DNA from 3 places in the Mesorhizobium sp. M7A.F.Ca.MR.148.00.0.0 genome. Region 1 is predicted to be linked to each of the others. Evidence: predicted binding sites of a transcription regulator. Region 1 holds the regulator's gene; each other region holds the start of a gene.
What was found. The regulator PhoB, encoded in region 1, activates phosphate uptake and scavenging genes when phosphate is short. The targets are predictions, from matches to a motif close to TGTCATNNANCTGTCAT.

Region 1 (3,281 bases):
ATAAATAAATGACACGGCCTGCAGCTTCTGCCAGTATTTACCGGCGTCACCGACAGCGTTCCATGGGCAGGAGGAACCGCGGCGGCCGGGAGGATATGAAAGAACATGTCGGTCGGAATCCGCCACGACGATCTGCGCCGCCGCAACCGCGCCATGGTGATCGCGGCAGTGCGCCGCGCCGGACAGCCGTCGCGAACCGAGATCGCCGCGACCACAAGCCTCAGCCATTCGACCATCTCGGCGATTTCATCCGACCTGATCGTCGAAGGCATCCTGACCGAAAGCAAGCCGAGCGAGGCCGGCTCGCTCAAACGCGGCCGGCCGCAGGTCGGCCTCAGTCTCAATCCGGAAGCGGCCGCGGTAATGACCGTGGTGCTGTCGCTGAACTTCCTCTCCGTCGCCGTCATCGACTATGCCGGCCAGGTAATATCCGAGGAACAGCGCCGGCTGGACACGCTGACGATGTCGCGCGAGTCGCTGATCGGGGAATGCACGGCCATCGTGCGGCGCCGCCTGGCAGATCCCGACCTGGACGTGCGCAGCATCGCCCGCATCGCGCTGGCCATCCAGGGCATCACCGACACCCGTGCCCGCGCCATGCTGTGGTCGCCGATCACGCCGCACACCGACATCGCCTTCGCTGACATATTCGAAGACGAGTTCGGCATCCCTGCCATAATGGAGAACGACTGCAACATGATGGCGGTGGCGCTGCGCTGGCGCGACCCCGATCGTTACCGCGACGATTTCATCGCTATCCTTTTGTCGCACGGCATCGGCATGGGACTGGTGCTGAAGGGCGAATTGTTCACCGGCACCCATTCTTCGGGCGGCGAATTCGGCCACATGATCCATCGGCCGAACGGCGCGCTATGTCGCTGCGGACGGCGCGGCTGCGTCGAAGCCTATGCGGGCAATTACGCCATATGGCGCAACGCCAGGCAGATGGGCGAGGATGCAGAACCCGTTGCCGATGTCAGCGACGCCGACATGCGCGCCCTGGCTGCCGCGGCCCGCGAAGGTGACGGACCCGAACGGGAAGCCTATCGCAAGGCCGGCGAAGCGCTCGGCTACGGCCTCGGCAGCCTGTTCGCGCTGATCGATCCGGCGCCGGTCGCCATGGTCGGTGTCAGCGCCGCCGCCTTCGACCTGATCGAGCCGGCATTGCGGCAAGCGATTGCCCAGACCGCCGGCGGCCAGCATTCCAAATCGATTTCCTTCGACACCGAGCCGAACGAACTGCCGCTGATCCGCGAAGGCTGCGCCATGCGGGCGCTGATCTTCGTCGATCAGGAGATTTTTGCGCCGGGCGTGCAGGCGAGATCCGGTTTCGGCGGCAAGAACGTGGCGTGAGTTCAAACGAGGGAGTTCAGTCCTCTCGGATGGCGTATCCGGCCCCACGGATCGTGCGGATGACATCAGGCATACGGCCATTGTTGACCGCCTTGCGCAGCCGGCCGACATGCACGTCGACTGTGCGCTCGTCGATGTAGATCGTCTCGCCCCAGACATTGTCGAGCAGCTGGCTGCGCGAGAACACGCGGCCTGGATGGCGCATCATGAATTCGAGCAGGCGGAATTCCGTCGGCCCAAGCCGGATCTCGCTCTTCTTGCGATAGACACGGTGCGACTCGCGATCGAGCACGATATCGCCGACCTTTAGCACGCTGGACAGCACTTCCGGCTTGGCCCGGCGCAGCAGCGCCTTGACCCTGGCCATGAACTCCGGCGTCGAGAAGGGCTTGACCAGATAGTCGTCGGCGCCGGTCGACAGGCCGCGCACGCGGTCGCTTTCCTCGCCTCGCGCGGTCAGCATGATGATCGGCAGCCGCTCGGTCTCGGGACGCATTCGCAGGCGCCGGCAGAGTTCGATGCCCGAAACCGCAGGCACCATCCAGTCGAGCACCAGAAGATCGGGAACGTTCTCCTGCAGCCGGATTTCGGCCTCATCGCCGCGCGTCACCACCTCGACCTGGTAACCTTCGGATTCAAGATTGTAGCGGAGCAGCACGCCTAGCGGCTCCTCATCCTCCACCACCATGATGCGTGGTGCGATCATCGGCTGGTCACCCCTGTTATGCCGCTGGCGCGGACATTGCCGTCTCGTCCTGCTTCGGACGATTGGCTGGCAGCTGCGTGCCGGTCAAAACATAGTAGGCATTTTCGGCGATGTTGGTCACGTGGTCGCCGATCCGCTCGAGGTTCTTGGCGCAAAACAACAGGTGCGTGCACGCCGTGATGTTGCGGGGATCTTCCATCATGTAGGTCAGCAGCTCGCGGAACACCGAGGTGTATTTGACGTCGATGCGTTCATCATTGTTTCTGAGCGTGGCAAGCGCAGCCGCGTCAGCGGCGGCATACTCGTCGACGACCCCCTGCACCTGGATCAGCACCAGCTGCGCCATCGCGTCGATCGAATGCGAAAGGTCGTGCGGCGTAACGCTCAGCCCGACAGTGCCGACGCGCTTGGCGATGTTCTTGGCAAGGTCACCGATGCGCTCGAGGTCGCCGGCCATGCGGATCGAACCGACCACCGCACGCAGGTCGTTGGCCATTGGCTGGCGCTTGGCGATCAGCGTGATGGCGCGATCGTCCAGCTCGCGCTGGCGCGCATCCATGATGGCATCATCGGAAACCACGCGCTGCGCCAGCGCATTGTCCGAATTGAGCAAAGCCTTGGTCGAGCCACTGACCATCGAGCGGGCGAGATCGCCCATGTCGCGGATCAGCTGGCTGATCTGCTCCAGATCCTCATCGAAAGATGCAACGGTATGTTCACCCATGATCTTCGTCCCTCATATGCCTGAGCTCAGCCGAACCGGCCGGTGATGTAGTCCTGGGTGCGTTTGTCGTCGGGGGTGGTGAACATCTTGTCGGTGGCGCCCTCCTCGACCAGATAGCCTAGATGGAACATCGCGGTGCGCTGCGACACGCGCGCTGCCTGCTGCATCGAATGGGTGACGATGACGATCGTATAGTTTTGGCGCAGTTCGTCGATCAGTTCCTCGACGCGAGCAGTGGCGATCGGGTCGAGCGCCGAACACGGTTCGTCCATCAGGATCACCTCGGGTGACACGGCGATGGCGCGTGCAATGCACAGACGCTGCTGCTGGCCACCGGAAAGACCCGTGCCAGGTTCCTGCAAACGGTCCTTCACCTCGTTCCAGATCGCCGCCTTCTTCAAGCTCGACTCGACGATCTGATCCATGTCGGCCTTGCGCTTGGCCAATCCGTGGATGCGCGGGCCATAGGCGACGTTCTCGTAGATCGACTTGGGGAAC
Region 2 (3,281 bases), on a different contig from region 1:
CCGGTTATCGAGGAGGCTCGCATGTCCAAACTTCGCGTCAACGCTTTCACCCTGTCGCTCGACGGCTATGGCGCCGGTCCCGATCAGGATCTGCAAAATCCTCTCGGCGTCGGTGGGGAATCCTTGCACAAGTGGTTTGTCGACACCCGCACCTTCCGCGAGATGGTGCTCGGACAAGATGGCGGCACCACCGACGTCAACGAGGCGTTCGCGGCGCGCAGCTTCGAGAATGTCGGCGCCTGGATCCTCGGCCGCAACATGTTCGGGCCAATCCGCGGCGAGTGGCCTGACGACAGCTGGAAGGGCTGGTGGGGCGACAACCCGCCCTATCATGTGCCGGTTTTCGTGCTCACCCATCACAAGCGCGAACCGATCGTCATGGAGGGCGGCACGACTTTCCACTTCGTCACTGACGGTATCCATTCAGCTCTTGAACAGGCTAAGGCTACCGCTGGCGGCAAGGACGTGCGGGTCGGCGGCGGCGTCGCCACCATCCGGCAATATCTGCAGGAAAAACTGATCGACGAGATGCATCTGGCGATCGCGCCGGTGCTGCTCGGCTCGGGCGCGAACCTTTTCGCCGGCCTCGACATGCTCAAGCTGGGCTATATCTGCAGCCAGCAGGTGGCGACGCCGCTTGCCACGCACGTCACCATCAAGCGGGCGTAGTTACAGCTCTTTCTCCCCGTCACTATACGGGGAGAAATGCCCGGCAGGGCAATGAGGGGCGACGCCAGCCAGCCGAAATATGGCGCCGAAAACGCTATCGAGGGCAATATAACGGCAGAATAGTCTTCTGCCAGCATGGAGAATTTTTAGACTCAACCGCCAACGCAGGCGCCGCCCCTCATCCGCCTGCCGGCACCTTCTCCCCGTATAGAGACGGGGAGAAGGGAGCGATCCATCAATACTTCTCCGGCACGTAGAGCTTGCGCGGCAGCACCTGGCGCTCGTATTCGGGGTTGAAGACGCGCTCCGGCAAAGTGATCTCCTCGTGCGGCACTTCCTCGTAAGGCAGCTGCTTGAGCAGATGGTCGATGCAGTTCAGCCGCGCGCGCTTCTTGTCGTTGCCCTCGACGATGAACCAAGGCGCTTCCGGGATGTTGGTGCGGGCGAAGGTCTCTTCCTTGGCCTTGGTGTACTGCTCCCAGCGCACACGCGACTGCAGATCCATCGGCGACAGTTTCCACTGCTTCATTGGATCATGGATGCGCATCAGGAAGCGCATCTGCTGTTCCTCGTCGGTGATCGAGAACCAGTATTTGACCACGGTGATGCCCGAGCGGACCAGCATGCGCTCGAACTCCGGCACGTCGTGAAAGAATTCTTCGACCTGATCGGGCTGGGCAAAGCCCATCACCCGCTCGACGCCCGAGCGGTTGTACCATGAGCGGTCGAACAGCACGATCTCGCCGCCGGCCGGCAGATGCGGGACATAGCGCTGGAAATACCATTGCGATTTTTCGCGCTCGGTCGGCGCCGGCAGTGCCACGACGCGGCAGATGCGCGGATTGAGCCGCTGGGTGATGCGCTTGATGACACCGCCCTTGCCGGCCGAATCGCGTCCCTCGAAGATCACCACCAGCTTCTTCTTGTGGTAGGCGACCCAGGACTGCAGCTTGATCAATTCGGACTGCAGGGTGATCAGGTCGCGAAAATACTGCATGCGATCGATCGAAGGCGGATGCGAGTTCTTGTAGATCTTGGCGATCTCCATCGACAGCGCCGGCTCCGACATTTCGAGCTCATAGTCTTCGTCGAGCGTGTCGGCGAGCTCGGCTTCAAGCCAATCCCTGGCCGGAGAATTCTGTTTTAGCTCGGTCATATCGGCTGCTCCACTTGCAAGCTCTGTCGATCCACGTCCGGCGCCCCAAACTCCGGCTTACAGCCCGGAACGGCAACGCCTGAGCCGACTTCAATATAGGCCTGCAATGACGGTTTTATTGCAGCCCGAGCGTGATCGCCGCCGCAGCCAATCCCGCCAGGCATGATCGATCCGGCGTCCTGGCATGGCGACAAGTCGCGCAAATTGTCCTACAAATAGCGGCCACATTCGGGCACCCTCCCCAGCCCCTTCCCCAACGCAATCGCGAGGATCGACATGGAATACCGCACCCTCGGCCGTTCCGGGCTGAAAGTTTCGACGCTGACCATGGGGACCATGACGTTCGGCGGCGCCGGCGCATTTTCGGCGGTCGGCAAGACCGATCTCGACGAGGCGCGCCGCATGATCGACCTCTGCATCGACGCCGGCATCAATGTCATCGACACCGCCAACGTCTATTCGAATGGCATTTCCGAAGAAATCATCGGCGAAGCGCTCGGCGGCAAGCGCAGGGGTGACGTGCTGATCGCCTCCAAGGCACGGATGCGGATCGGCAAAGGCCCGAACGATGAAGGCCTGTCGCGCCATCACCTGATCCGAGAATGCGAGAAGAGCCTGAAGCGGCTCAGGACAGACGTCATCGACATCTATTTCCTGCACGAATGGGATGGCGTGACACCGCTGGAGGAAACCATCTCCGCGCTCGACACGCTGGTTGCCCAGGGCAAGATCCGCTATGTCGGCTGCTCCAACTATTCCGGCTGGCAGGTGATGAAGGCGCTCGGCATCAGCGACAGCCATCATCAGCCGCGCTTCGTCACGCAGCAAATCCATTACACGCTGGAAGCGCGCGAGGCGGAGTACGAACTGCTGCCGATTTCCGTCGACCAGGGGTTGGGCGTCCTGGTCTGGAGCCCGCTTGCCGGCGGATTGCTGTCCGGCAAATACCGCCGCGACAGCCCCACCGCCCGCCAGCTTGCCGGCTGGTCCGAACCGCCGATCCGCGACGAGGACCGGCTGTGGCGGATCGTCGACGTGCTTGTCGAGATCGGCGCGCAGCGCGGCGTGTCGGCAGCGCAGGTGACGCTGGCCTGGCTGCTTGGCCGGCCGGCCGTCAGTTCGCTGGTGATCGGCGGCAGGACGGAAACGCAGTTCCGGGACAACATCGCGGCGGCAAGCCTGATGCTTTCCGGCGAGGAGCGCGAGCGCCTCGACGCGGTCAGCCGGCCGCCCTTGCTCTATCCCTACTGGCACCAGCAGCTGACGGCAAAGGACCGTTTTGGTGCCGCCGATCTGGTGATTGACCGAAGCGGCATCTGACCGGCAAATCGATGGCGATAGGTATTGGCCGCCGCAATGATGGATCTGACCCCTTCATTGCGACGCGCATCTTGCAAGCCTGGCCATCATCGACGCACTATCGCTTCAGCTGTTGTGTTTGACGGCTAATGCTCCT
Region 3 (3,281 bases), on a different contig from region 1:
GGCCTGACAGGGCCATTTGCCGCAGCCCTGATGGAGCGCATCGGGCTTCGCCGCACGCTGCTGGCCTCGCTGGTGGTGATGTCGGGCTCGACCGCGCTCAGCCTGCTGATGACCAAGCCGTGGCATCTGTTCATCACCTGGGGCGTGTTCTCGGGCATTGGTTCCGGTGCTGTCGCCAGCGTGCTCGGCGCGACCATCGTCAACCGGTGGTTCAAGACCAATCGTGGCCTTGTCATGGGATTGATGTCGGCCTCCAGCGCCTCGGGCATGCTGGTGTTCCTGCCGCTGATCGCCGCGCTGGCGCAGTCGGGCGGCTGGCAGCCGGTAGTCATTGCGGTCGCGATCGCGACCGCTGCCCTGATACCGCTGGTCTGGCTGCTGGTGCCGGAGCGGCCGGCATCGATCGGCATGGTGCGCTACGGCGCCGAGGCTGACGACGTGCCACCCACTCCGCCTGCGTCACAGGGCAATTTTCTTGCGCATACGTTCTCGACGCTGCGCCGTGCCGCCGGCACGCGGGTGTTCTGGTATCTGTTCGCCACCTTCTTCGTCTGCGGCTTCACCACCAACGGGCTGGTCGGCACGCATCTGATCGCGTTCTGCGGCGACATGGGCATCGGCGAAGTGCAGGCCGCCGGCCTGCTGTCGATGATGGGCATCTTCGACCTGATCGGCACGACGTTGTCGGGCTGGCTCACCGATCGCTTCGATCCGCGCAAGCTGCTCGGCGTCTATTATGGCATTCGTGGCCTGTCGCTGATCTATCTGCCGTATTCTGGCTTCTCGGCGACCAGCCTGATCATCTTCGCTGTGCTCTACGGCCTCGACTGGATCGCCACCGTGCCGCCGACGCTGCGGCTCGCCAACGAGGCGTTCGGCGATCGCAGCGGGCCGATCGTGTTCGGCTGGATCGTCGCCGGACACCAGATCGGTGCGGCCGCTGCCGCCGCCTTTGGCGGCACCATGCGCGAGTTGCAGGGCAATTACGAACTGGCGTTCCTGATCGCCGGCATGACGGCAATCGCCGCCGCCTGTATCTCGCTGCTGATCAACACCAGCAAGCCGGCGTTCGATCCGGAGCCGCAAGCGGCTTAGGCGCGACGCTAATCTCCCCCCGAGAGGGGGAGATTACCCTGTTCATTGTTATCAAACCTTCATCATCCCGAGATGCGCCTGAAACATTGACGCTGGATTTTGGTGGCACCGTTCAAGCCATCCAGGAGACAGCCGTGAACAAGCTTTCGATGACCCGCCGTGCTTTCGTCACTTCCGCCGGTGCCGTTGGCCTGGCCGGCGTTTCCGGCCTGGCGCTACCCTATTATTCGCGCGCCAACCAGCGGCCTTCCTTCACCCATGGCGTCCAGTCGGGAGATGTCGACGCCACCAGCGGCGTGGTGTGGACGCGCACCGACCGACCGTCGCGCGTCATGTTCGAAGTGTCGTCGACGGAGAATTTCACCAATGCGACCCGCCTGGCGCCGCTCGATACGTCGCCGGCCAGCGATTACACGGTCAAGCGGCTGCTCACCGACCTCGCTTCGGACCAGGATATCTTCTACCGCATGACATCGGCCGATCTCGCCGACATCAACGCCGTTTCGGAGCCGATCACCGGCCGTTTCAGGACGGCGCCAGCCTCGAAGCGCGACATCCGCTTTGCCTGGTCCGGCGACACCGCCGGCCAGGGCTGGGGCATCGATGAGACCGGCATGAAGACCTACGCCACGATCGGCAAGCACACGCCCGACTTCTTCCTGCATTCGGGCGACACCATTTATGCCGACGGCGCCATGAAGGACGATGTCGACCTGCCCGGCGGCGGCAAGTGGAAGAACGTCGTGCTGATCGACGGCAAGCGCAAGGTCGCCGAAACGCTGGACGAGTACCGGGACCAGTGGAAATACAACATGATGGACAGGAACGTGCTCGGCCTGAGCGCCATCTGCCCGACCTTCTACCAGTGGGACGACCACGAAGTGCTGAACAATTGGTCGGATTCGAAGGACCTCAGCGCCGACAACCGCTACACGGAAAAATCCATCCACGTGCTGGCGGCCCGCGCGGCGCGGGCTTTCCACGAGATGACGACGATCCGCTACGAACCGTCCGAGCCCGGCCGCGTCTATCGCAAGATCGCTTATGGGCCGCTGCTCGACGTGTTCTTCCTCGACATGCGCTCCTATCGCGGCCCCAATGGTCCCGACATGCAGGATGAGATGACGCCGCAATCGCGCATGCTCGGCGAGCAGCAGACGAAATGGCTGAAGCGCGAACTGGCGAATTCGAAGGCGACCTGGAAAATCATCGCCGCCGACATGCCGCTCGGCCTCGTCGTCTGGGACGACGGCACCAAGAAGGTTGGCGCCGAAGCGGTCAGCAATGGCGACAATGGCTTGCCAAAAGGGCGCGAGCTCGAGATCGCCGACCTGCTGCGCTTCATAAAGAATGCCGGCATCAGCAACACCGTCTGGCTCACCGCAGATGTCCATTACACGGCCGCGCATTATTACAACCCGGACAAGGCGCAGTTCCAGGAGTTCAATCCGTTCTGGGAATTCGTCTCGGGTCCGATCCATGCCGGCACGTTCGGTCCCAACGATTTCGACATGACGTTCGGTCCGGAGCTGAAGTTCATCAAGGCGCCGACCGCCGAACAGGGACAGAACCTGCCGCCCTCGGCCGGGCTGCAATTCTTCGGGCTCGTCGATATTTCAGGCGCCAGCGAGCAGATGACGGTGCGGCTGATGGATCGCGACGACAACGAACTCTACAAGGTGACGCTCGACCCGGTGCGGTCGGCGTAAGCGCGCTTCTCAACCCTCCCCCTTGTGGGGAAGGTCGGCGGCGGCTTCGCAAAGCGAAGCTGGCGAGGGTGAAGCGCTTGACTAGTCCGGGTAGCAGACCATGGGGATATTCGGCCAGACGGCGCTGTCGCAGTTGGCGGCGTCCTGGCGCTGCTTGAAGGCGGCGCTGACCGGGCCGGTCACCATCGGGTCGACGCCGTCTGGTGCGTCGGCGAAAATCTGCTCGGCCGACTGTGCCTCTGACGGCAAGGCAGGCCGTGATTCCTTCATCGTCCCGGCCGACTGCGCGGCGTTGGCCGCCAGCAGGACCGCGAAGGCAACGGACGCGATGAGCGGCCAGAATCGGTTGAGTTTATCGGTCATGACGTTTGAACTGCCCGGGCCCCAAAGGGTTCCCGCCTTGGTTAACAAAATCATCTCACACGCAGATGCTTAAGATTTGATGAGTATTTGGTGACGCTCCTCCTCTTTCGCAAC

Region 2: a site for PhoB is predicted at 1,932-1,948, ahead of ppk2 (polyphosphate kinase 2). Genes of this name have one in related genera too.
Region 3: a site for PhoB is predicted at 1,142-1,158, ahead of EOB49_RS20100 (alkaline phosphatase). Genes of this name have one in related genera too.

What each region holds. Positions count from the first base shown of each region.
Region 1 covers NZ_RZTB01000030.1:40,001-43,281, reverse strand. Annotated here, with positions in the region: gene EOB49_RS14460 (ROK family protein) at 106-1,353, shown strand; gene phoB (phosphate regulon transcriptional regulator PhoB) at 1,370-2,059, opposite strand; gene phoU (phosphate signaling complex protein PhoU) at 2,076-2,783, opposite strand; gene pstB (phosphate ABC transporter ATP-binding protein PstB) at 2,810-3,281, opposite strand, start outside.
Region 2 covers NZ_RZTB01000131.1:3,458-6,738, forward strand. Annotated here, with positions in the region: gene EOB49_RS29100 (dihydrofolate reductase family protein) at 22-669, shown strand; gene ppk2 (polyphosphate kinase 2) at 905-1,825, opposite strand; gene EOB49_RS29110 (aldo/keto reductase) at 2,102-3,145, shown strand.
Region 3 covers NZ_RZTB01000056.1:5,253-8,533, forward strand. Annotated here, with positions in the region: gene EOB49_RS20095 (MFS transporter) at 1-1,095, shown strand, start outside; gene EOB49_RS20100 (alkaline phosphatase) at 1,230-2,804, shown strand; gene EOB49_RS20105 (hypothetical protein) at 2,886-3,167, opposite strand.